4 regions of the Streptomyces sp. NPDC055189 genome follow, and region 1 is predicted to be linked to each of the others. Evidence: riboswitches for the same ligand, from Rfam matches in the RefSeq annotation. Region 1 holds a riboswitch; each other region holds the start of a gene.
What was found. Region 1 has a riboswitch for cobalamin ahead of metE (5-methyltetrahydropteroyltriglutamate--homocysteine S-methyltransferase). Riboswitches for the same ligand answer to the same signal wherever they lie in the genome.
Positions count from the first base shown of each region.

Region 2: linked by a shared signal. The riboswitch ahead of cobN (cobaltochelatase subunit CobN) and the one ahead of metE (5-methyltetrahydropteroyltriglutamate--homocysteine S-methyltransferase) in region 1 are both predicted to bind cobalamin.
Region 3: linked by a shared signal. The riboswitch ahead of ACWFR3_RS35515 (cobalamin biosynthesis protein) and the one ahead of metE (5-methyltetrahydropteroyltriglutamate--homocysteine S-methyltransferase) in region 1 are both predicted to bind cobalamin.
Region 4: linked by a shared signal. The riboswitch ahead of ACWFR3_RS42755 (CoA-acylating methylmalonate-semialdehyde dehydrogenase) and the one ahead of metE (5-methyltetrahydropteroyltriglutamate--homocysteine S-methyltransferase) in region 1 are both predicted to bind cobalamin.

Region 1 is NZ_JBSGSG010000067.1:15,010-17,202, forward strand. Features, by position in the region: gene ACWFR3_RS33935 (3-hydroxybutyryl-CoA dehydrogenase) at 1-506, shown strand, start outside; cobalamin riboswitch at 725-940, shown strand; gene metE (5-methyltetrahydropteroyltriglutamate--homocysteine S-methyltransferase) at 1,104-2,193, shown strand, end outside.
Region 2 is NZ_JBSGSG010000019.1:110,534-112,726, forward strand. Features, by position in the region: gene cobG (precorrin-3B synthase) at 1-625, opposite strand, end outside; cobalamin riboswitch at 674-825, shown strand; gene cobN (cobaltochelatase subunit CobN) at 895-2,193, shown strand, end outside.
Region 3 is NZ_JBSGSG010000073.1:38,183-40,375, reverse strand. Features, by position in the region: gene ACWFR3_RS35520 (cobyric acid synthase) at 1-114, opposite strand, end outside; gene ACWFR3_RS35515 (cobalamin biosynthesis protein) at 114-1,052, opposite strand; cobalamin riboswitch at 1,157-1,299, opposite strand; gene ACWFR3_RS35510 (DUF397 domain-containing protein) at 1,524-1,784, shown strand; gene ACWFR3_RS35505 (hypothetical protein) at 1,781-2,089, shown strand; gene ACWFR3_RS35500 (hypothetical protein) at 2,022-2,193, opposite strand, start outside.
Region 4 is NZ_JBSGSG010000116.1:10,632-12,824, reverse strand. Features, by position in the region: gene ACWFR3_RS42765 (histidine phosphatase family protein) at 1-156, opposite strand, end outside; gene ACWFR3_RS42760 (hypothetical protein) at 235-384, opposite strand; cobalamin riboswitch at 522-692, shown strand; gene ACWFR3_RS42755 (CoA-acylating methylmalonate-semialdehyde dehydrogenase) at 923-2,193, shown strand, end outside.

The DNA.
Region 1 (2,193 bases):
CCTCCATCCCGGTCATGCGCCTGGGCATGGCGACCCGGCGTGCCGACCGCGTCCTCGGGCTGCACTTCTTCAACCCGGCCCCCGTCCTTCCCCTGGTCGAGGTCGTCTCCTCGCTGCACACGGGCGCGCGGACGCTCGCCGCCGTCGAGGACTTCGCTTCGCACACCCTGGGCAAGACGGTCGTCCGGTCCAGGGACAGAGCGGGCTTCGTCGTCAACGCCCTGCTCATCCCCTACCTGCTCTCGGCGATCCGGATGGCCGAGTCCGGCTTCGCCACGGCCGCCGACGTGGACGCGGGCATGGAGCTGGGCTGCGCGCACCCGATGGGGCCGCTGAAACTGGCCGATCTGATCGGCCTGGACACGGTCGCCTCCATCGCGGCATCGCTCTACGAAGAGTTCAAGGAACCCCTGTACGCCCCGCCACCGCTGCTGCGGCGCATGGTGGAAGCGGGTCTGCTTGGCCGCAAGAGCGGGCGCGGGTTCCACACCTACGACCAGGGCTGAGGGGCCCGGGTCCGCCGCCGGGCCGAGGGGCCTGCGGCTGCTGTGGGCGGGGGCGCGGAACAGAGTGGTGATCTGTTCCGCGCCCCCGCATGCGCTGCCCCGCCTCCGCATGCGCCGCCCGCCTCCGCATGCGCTGCCCCGCCTCAGGAGTTGGGGGCCGTGTCTCACCTCACGGTCCGGATTGTGATCAGTGGTGCCCAACAGGCCGACCACCCTTTAGCCTGGCCAGTGCAGCTGGTTCGCCCTGTCCGCCAGACAGGAGCGTCGCAAGAGGGAACCCGGTGGGAATCCGGGACTGCCCCGCAGCGGTGAGTGGGAACGACCGCCGTCATACGCACTGGATCCACGCGGATCCGGGAAGCGACGGCCAGTAGGAATCTGCCCCGGCAGATGTGCCCGCGAGTCCGAAGACCTGCCCGTTGCCCGTACGTGATCCCTCACGTACGGAAATTCCGGTGACCTCGTGGGCGGGTCGGCGTACAGATCAGGCGGAGCACCGCGCTCGTGGCGCGGGTGGGATCCGCCGGGTCCGTCACCCCTTCGCGCCCGTGTCCCGTCACCGGGGTTCTCAGGAGTCATCTCGCGAAGGAGATTTCCGTGACATCGAAGTCCGCAGCCGCGGCAGCACGGTCCACCGTGTACGGCTACCCCCGCCAGGGCCCCCACCGGGAACTGAAGAAGGCCGTCGAGGGCTACTGGAAGGGCCGCGTCACCGCCGACGCCCTGCGGGACACCGCGGCCCGACTGCGCGCGGCCACCTGGCAGCACCTGGCCGACGCCGGCATCAGTGAAGTGCCCACCGGTGACTTCTCGTACTACGACCACGTACTGGACACCAGCGTCATGGTCGGCGCCGTCCCCCAGCGGCACCGCGAGGCCGTCGAGAACGACGCCCTCGACGGCTACTTCGCGATGGCCCGCGGTACCCGGGACGTGGCGCCGCTCGAAATGACCAAGTGGTTCGACACCAACTACCACTACCTCGTACCGGAACTCGGTCCCGACACCGTCTTCACCGCCGACTCCGCCAAGCAGGTCGCCGAGCTGAAGGAGGCCATCGCGCTGGGCCTCGCCGCCCGTCCGGTCCTGGTCGGCCCGGTCACCTATCTGCTCCTCGCCAAGCCCGCACCCGGCGTCGCCGCCGGCTTCGAGCCGCTCACGCTGCTCGACCGGCTCCTTCCCGTGTACGCCGAGGTCCTCGCCGACCTGCGCGCGGCAGGCGCCGAATGGGTACAGCTCGACGAGCCCGCCCTGGTCCAGGACCGCACCCCGGCCGAACTCAACGCCGCCGCCCGCGCCTACCGCGACCTCGGCGCCCTCACCGACCGTCCGCAGCTCCTGGTCGCCTCCTACTTCGGCAGGCTCGGCGAGGCGCTGCCGGTGCTCGCCAAGGCGCCGGTCGAGGGGCTCGCCCTGGACTTCACCGAGTCCGCCGCGAGCCAGCTCCAGGATCTCGCCGCCGTCGGCGGGCTTCCCGGCAAGCGTCTTGTCGCGGGCGTCGTCAACGGCCGCAACATCTGGATCAACGACCTGTCGAAGTCGCTGTCCACGCTGGGCACGCTGCTGGGTCTGGCCGACCGGGTCGACGTCTCCGCGTCCTGCTCCCTGCTCCACGTCCCGCTGGACTCCGCCGCCGAACGGGACATCGACCCGCAGATCGCCCGCTGGCTCGCCTTCGCCCACCAGA
Region 2 (2,193 bases), on a different contig from region 1:
TCTCGGCCGCGATGAGGGCGGCCTGCGGCGCCTGCGCGAAACGTACGAGAACGGCGTCCTGCGATGGGCCGATCCGCAGCAGTGCCTCGTCGTCGCCGCGCGCCGTCAGGGTCACGTCCCCGCCGAGAGCGCCCACGTCGCCGCGGCCGTCATCGAGGGCGAACAGGAACCGGCCGGACAAATCGGCGGCCCGATCGCTGGTGCACAGCAGTTCGTCCAGGGCGGACAGCCACGGGCGGACGTCCCGCTCTCCTCGGCCGTCGAGTCCCGAGAGCGGGGAGGCCACCACATTGCGCGCACGCTCGTGGCGTTCGGAGGGCAACAGCCCCACGCGGCCCAGGACATGGGCCAGTTCGTTCCCGCAGTCCGTACGCAGCCCGCGCAACTGCACATTGCCGCGGGATGTGAGATGCAACTCGTCGTCTCCGAGGTGCCGGGCCAGCTCCCGCAGCGCATCGGCCTGCCCCGCGGACAGCAGACCGCCCGGAACGCGGACGCGCGCCAGTGCCCCGTCGTCCGCCCGGTGCAGCCGAAGCGTCCCGGGGCAGGCGTCACCACGGCTGCGGGCAGACTCGTCTCCCGAGAGCGCAGGCGAGGGGACCGATGGGGGCATGGCGGCGAGCATACCGACCTATCGCAGCAGGTCCGCCTGCCCCCCGGTAGTTGATCGGCCCTTAGTATTCCTAGCGACGGGCCGGCCGGCCCGTCGTCGCCACAGACGGCGACAAGGGGAGGAAGCCCGGTGCGATTCCGGCGCGGTCCCGCCACTGTGAACCCGGTCCTGGTGCCGGGTGAGTCAGGAACTCCCTTCCCCGAGCTCTCGTCCGCTCGAGCAGGGGAGACGCCATCGACACCACCCGGGGCGTGGACACCCCGAGGAAGGCACGACGCCGCATGATCCTGCTCCTGTCGACGTCCGACACCGACCTGCTCAGCGCCCGCGCCGCAAACGGCCCGGTCACCTACCGCTACGCGAACCCCTCCCGGCTCGCGCTCGAGGACCTTCCGCAGCTCCTGGACGGCACCGATCTGGTCGTCGTACGTCTCCTTGGCGGCGTGCGCGCCTGGCAGGACGGCCTCGACCAAGTCATCGCGACCGGCCGCCCCGTGGTCGTCCTCACCGGTGAACAGGCCCCCGACGCCCAGCTGATGGCCGCCTCGACCGTGCCCATCGGCCTGGCCGCCGAGGCCCACGCCTACCTGGCCCACGGCGGCCCCGACAACCTCGAGCAGCTGGCGAGGTTCCTCTCCGACACCGTCCTGCTCACCGGCCACGGCTTCGAACCGCCCGCCGCGGCGCCCTCGTGGGGCCCGCTGGAGCGCACCGCCCGCGACATCGAGGGACCGACCGTCGCGGTGCTCTACTACCGCGCCCACCACATGAGCGGCAACACCGCCTTCATCGAGGCGCTGTGCCGCGCCGTCGAGGACGCCGGCGCCCGCCCGCTGCCGCTGTACGTCGCCTCGCTGCGTACCCCCGAGGACGAACTCATCGAGGAACTGCGCGCCGCCGACGCGATCGTGACCACGGTCCTCGCGGCGGGCGGCACGCGGCCCGCCGAAGCCTCCGCGGGCGGCGACGACGAGTCCTGGGACGCCGGAGCCCTCAGCGGCCTGGACGTGCCCATCCTCCAGGCGCTCTGCCTCACCAGCTCGCGCACCGACTGGGAGGACAACGACGAGGGCGTATCCCCGCTCGACGCCGCCAGCCAGATCGCCGTTCCCGAGTTCGACGGGCGGCTGATCACGGTGCCGTTCTCCTTCAAGGAGATCGACGAGGACGGTCTGCCCGCCTACGTCGCCGACGCCGAGCGCGCCGCCCGCGTGGCCGGCATCGCCGTACGGCACGCGCGCCTTCGCCACATCCCGGCCGCCGACAAGCGCGTCGCGCTCGTCCTGTCCGCCTACCCGACCAAGCACTCGCGCATCGGCAACGCGGTGGGCCTTGCCACCCCCGCCAGCGCCGTCGCCCTGCTGCGGCGCCTCCAGGAGGAGGGCTACGACTTCGGCACCGAAGAGGTGCCCGGCCTGGTCTCCGGCGACGGCGACGAGCTGATCTACGCGCTGATCGAGGCGGGCGGCCACGACCAGGAGTGGCTCACCGAGGAGCAGCTGGCCCGCAACCCCGTCCGTATCCCGGCGGCCGACTACCGCCGCTGGTTCGCGACGCTCCCCGCCGAGCTGCGCGAGTCC
Region 3 (2,193 bases), on a different contig from region 1:
CTTGAACGGCGCGACCGAGACCCCTTTACGGGCCAGCCACCGGCAGATCCCGGCGGTGATCACGCTCTTCCCGGCATCCGACGTGGTACCGGCAACGAGCAGCCCACCACTCATCAGGCCCCGCCCTTCCGCATAGTGCTCACCACTGCCGCGACCCCCAGGGCAAGCAGCCCCACCCGGCGCGACAGCTTCACGGCCCGTTCGATGTCGGCGACTTCGACGGCACGCCCGTCCCCGTTCAGGACGGGCCGGTGCTCGACCCGGCCTCCGTACGAGAGGCTCCCCCCGAGCCGCACCCCCAACGCCCCCGCGAAGGAGGCCTCCACGGGTCCCGCGTTGGGGCTGGGATGCTTGGCGGCGTCCGCGCGCCAGGCCCGCAGGGCGCCACGGGGCGCATCCCCGGCGGCAGCCGCGAGAACCGCGGTGAGCCGGGCCCCTGGCCACCCCAGAACATCATCGAGGCGCGCGGAGGCCCACCCGTAGCGCCGGTACTTCGCGGACTTGTGCCCGACCATGGCATCGAGCGTGTTCACGGCCCGGAAACCGACAAGCCCCGGAACCCCGCCGAGCGCGCCCCACACCAGGGCGCCGACCACGGCATCGGAGGTGTTCTCGGCGACCGACTCGACCACGGCCCGCGCGATGCCGTCGGCGTCCAGGGCCTGCGGATCCCGCCCGCACAGATGCGGAAGCCGCTCCCTGGCGACCTCGACGTCCCCGGCGGCGAGCGCCCCGCCGATGGCCCGCGCCTCACGACCAAGCGAGGTGCCGCCGACCACGGCCCAGGTGGTGGCGGCGGTCAGCGCGACGGACGCGGCGCGTGAATCACGTACGAGACAAGAGGCCAGAGCGGCGGCACCGGCCGCACCCCCGGCGCACACCACGGCGTGCAGGGCGCCCCACCCGCGGTGGTCGCGCCACAGCACACGCTCGACGACGCCCGCGCCACGCCCGAACACGGCGACCGGATGCCCGCGGCGGGGATCGCCGAGGAACAGATCACCGAGGAGGCCGGCGGCGGCGCCGTACGCGAAGTCGCGATCGGCACTCATGGCTTCAGCCGGCCGTGACGCGGAGGGGAGCAGGCAGGGGCACAGAGACCGGCAACGGGCGGCCGCGCATGGCGATATGTCCTCACTCAGGGTGTCCGCGCCCTGATTCGACGAGATCGGCGGCGAGAGTTCCTGGCTTCCGAGGAGTCGTCTCCTCGGTGACAGTGGCGGGACCGCGCCGGATTCGCACCGGCTTCCTCTTCTGCCGCCGTAATGGCTCCGGCAGTCCACCACGCCCGCGTACGCCCGTCAACTTGCCGTTGACCTGGGACGGGAGAGTGTGCCGAGGCCCACATGAGGCCGATTTTTCCCTAGGCCTGGAAATTGAACTTTCCTAGACTGGAACACGACAACCGGAGAGCGGTCCAAGCGTGATTCGGTCCGGGTCGTTACGTGGTGCGGTGGTTCTCGGCGGACCTGTCGGCCTTCCAAGATCACGGCACTATCGTGCGTCGGCGTGGGCGAAGGACGATGGGCACGCGTCGAGGGAGGCCGGCTCTCCGGCCGGGGGAGGTCGGCGTGTCCAGTAAAAGTTTGTCCGGATGGTCATGGCACCGGAGCAGTTACAGCGAATCCGGAGACTGCGTCGAAGTGGCCTTCGTGCGGGAGGCGGTGATCATCCGTGATTCGCAGAACCCGTCGGGGCCACGCGTCGTCTTCTCCGGTGAGCGCTGGCAGGCGTTCCTGAGCGCTCTCGTTCGTGCGGGGGGAGAGGGAGGGGGAACAGGATGACCGAGCATCACCTCGCCGAAATGCGGCACCTGGTGGGCGGTGTGCACGGGGGGAAACGCAAGGCATCCGGGGTCGTCGTGGTCGTGGCGGGGTGTGCGTTGCTCGGCGCCGCTGCCGCCCTGGTCGGCGCGGCGGCTTCGCTCCTCGTCGAAGGAACGGCCGCCCGGCTTGCCGTCTGGGCCTTCGTGGCCATGGCAGCCGCCGTGTTCATGGGTTTCTGGTGGGGCCTGGCCGAGCTCAGGCATGATCACCGGCCCCGGGCTCGGGCCGCTGGGCGGGCACCACAGCACGGCGGTCGTCGCTGAGCGTGGGCGTCGCCCCTGTCAGCGAGATCAGCCGGGTGAGCTGGCGGCTCAGCGCGACGACAGGGGCCGAGAAGACGGCGATCACCGAGCCGACCGTCCAGAAG
Region 4 (2,193 bases), on a different contig from region 1:
CTCGGCATCATCGGGAATCTGCGCCCGCAGCGCCCGGGCAATGGCCCCAGCCGCACGGACACCGGCAGGGGTCAACCGAGAGTCATGCCATCCGCCGACGACGCCCTCGACATGGTGGGTGGCTTCGGGGTGGGTGACGAGGTAGAGGGTGCGCATGTGCACGCATTCTTCCAGTGGTCGTGCTGCGGCCCGACGGGCAAAGCGGCGGCGCCGGAACCGGTGCGGCGGGGATGCCTACTTCCGGCGGCGGACGAACAGCCAGATGCGGGTCGCCATCGCGCCGATGACCACGACTGCGACCGTGATCTGCAGCCATCGCGGGAGGTTGCCCGCGCCGGGGAGGTAGAGGGCGAGCGACATCATCGACGCCGCCGGGGGCTGCACCGTTGTGCGAGGTCATCCATCGGACGGCTCCGGGAGTTTCGGGGCGGGTGGGCAGATCGTATGGGCCGCACCGGCAGTGCTCCTGTCGCGACCCGCGGCCAGGAGGGCTGGACTTACTAGGACGTCCAACTATATCTTCGTGGCACAAGGTCCGCGGTGCAGGGAAGCCGGTGTGAATCCGGCACGGTCCCGCCACTGTGACCGGGGAGTGTGCTGTCATCCACACGCCACTGGCGAAGTCTGCCGGGAAGGCGGGCGGCGCGCGGAGATCCGGGAGTCAGGATACCGGCCGCGGAATGTTCCGTGTTGTCCACGAGGATGGAGCAGACACGCATGGCACCGGTCCGTACTCATGACCTCGGTGATCCGGCGGAGCGCAGTCAACTCACTTTGCGCTCATAGATCTTCGTGACCCTGGCGGTCCCGACGTTCGCTGTCCCACGGCGGCCCGCACCGGCAGCGGACACACCTGTGTGCCCGGTCCGGCGATGCGCCGTGCCTTCCCCGGATCTCACCTGACGAGAGCAGGCACGCACCCATGGTCCGTGAACTCACCCACTTCATCGGCGGCAAGCACACCGTCGGCACGTCCGGCCTCTTCGGCGACGTCTACGACCCCAACACCGGCACCGTCCAGGCCCGCGTACCGCTGGCGAGCCGGGCCGACACCGAGGCGGCGATCGCCGACGCGGTCACCGCGCAGGAGGAGTGGGGCCGTTGGAACCCCCAGCGGCGCGCCCGCGTCCTGCTGTGCTTCCTGCAACTCGTGGAGGCAGAACGCGACTCCCTGGCACGGATGCTGTCGGCCGAGCACGGCAAGACCGTGGCCGACGCGCACGGTGACATCCAACGCGGCTTGGAGGTGGTGGAGTTCGCCGCCGGGGTCCCGCATCTGCTCAAGGGCGAGTTCACGGACAACGCGGGCACCGGCATCGACGTGCACTCGCTGCGCTCCCCGATCGGTGTGGTCGCCGGGATCACCCCGTTCAACTTCCCCGCGATGATCCCGCTGTGGAAGGCCGCGCCCGCTCTGGCCTGCGGCAACGCGTTCATCCTCAAGCCGTCCGAGCGTGATCCCTCCGTGCCATTGCGGCTGGCCGAACTGTTCCTGGAGGCAGGCCTGCCGCCCGGCGTCCTGAACGTCGTCAACGGCGGCAAGGAAGCCGTCGACACCCTCCTGGAGGATGCCCGGGTCGGCGCGCTCGGCTTCGTCGGCTCCACTCCCGTCGCCGCGCACATCTACGCCACCGCCGCCGCCCACGGAAAGCGTGCCCAGTGCTTCGGCGGCGCCAAGAACCACATGATCGTCATGCCCGACGCGGACCTCGACCAGGCCGTCGACGCCCTCATCGGCGCCGGATACGGCTCGGCGGGCGAGCGCTGCATGGCCATCTCGGTGGCCGTTCCCGTCGGCGAGGAGACCGCCGACGCGCTGGTAGCCGCGCTCAAGGCACGCATCGGCGCCCTTCGCATCGGCCGCAGCGACGACCCGGACGCCGACTTCGGCCCGCTGGTGAGCAGGGACGCCCTCGACCGCGTCCGGCGGTACGTGGACATCGGCGTCAACGAAGGCGCCGAACTCGTCGTCGACGGACGGCAATTCACCCTGCCGGAGCACGCGAACGGATTCTTCGCGGGTGCCTCGCTCTTCGACCGGGTCAGTCCGCAGATGCGGATCTACCGCGAGGAGATCTTCGGCCCCGTCCTGTGCGTCGTACGGGTCGACGACTACGAGGAAGCCCTGCAGCTGCCCAGCGAGCACCAGTACGGAAACGGGGTAGCGATCTTCACCAGGGACGGCGACACCGC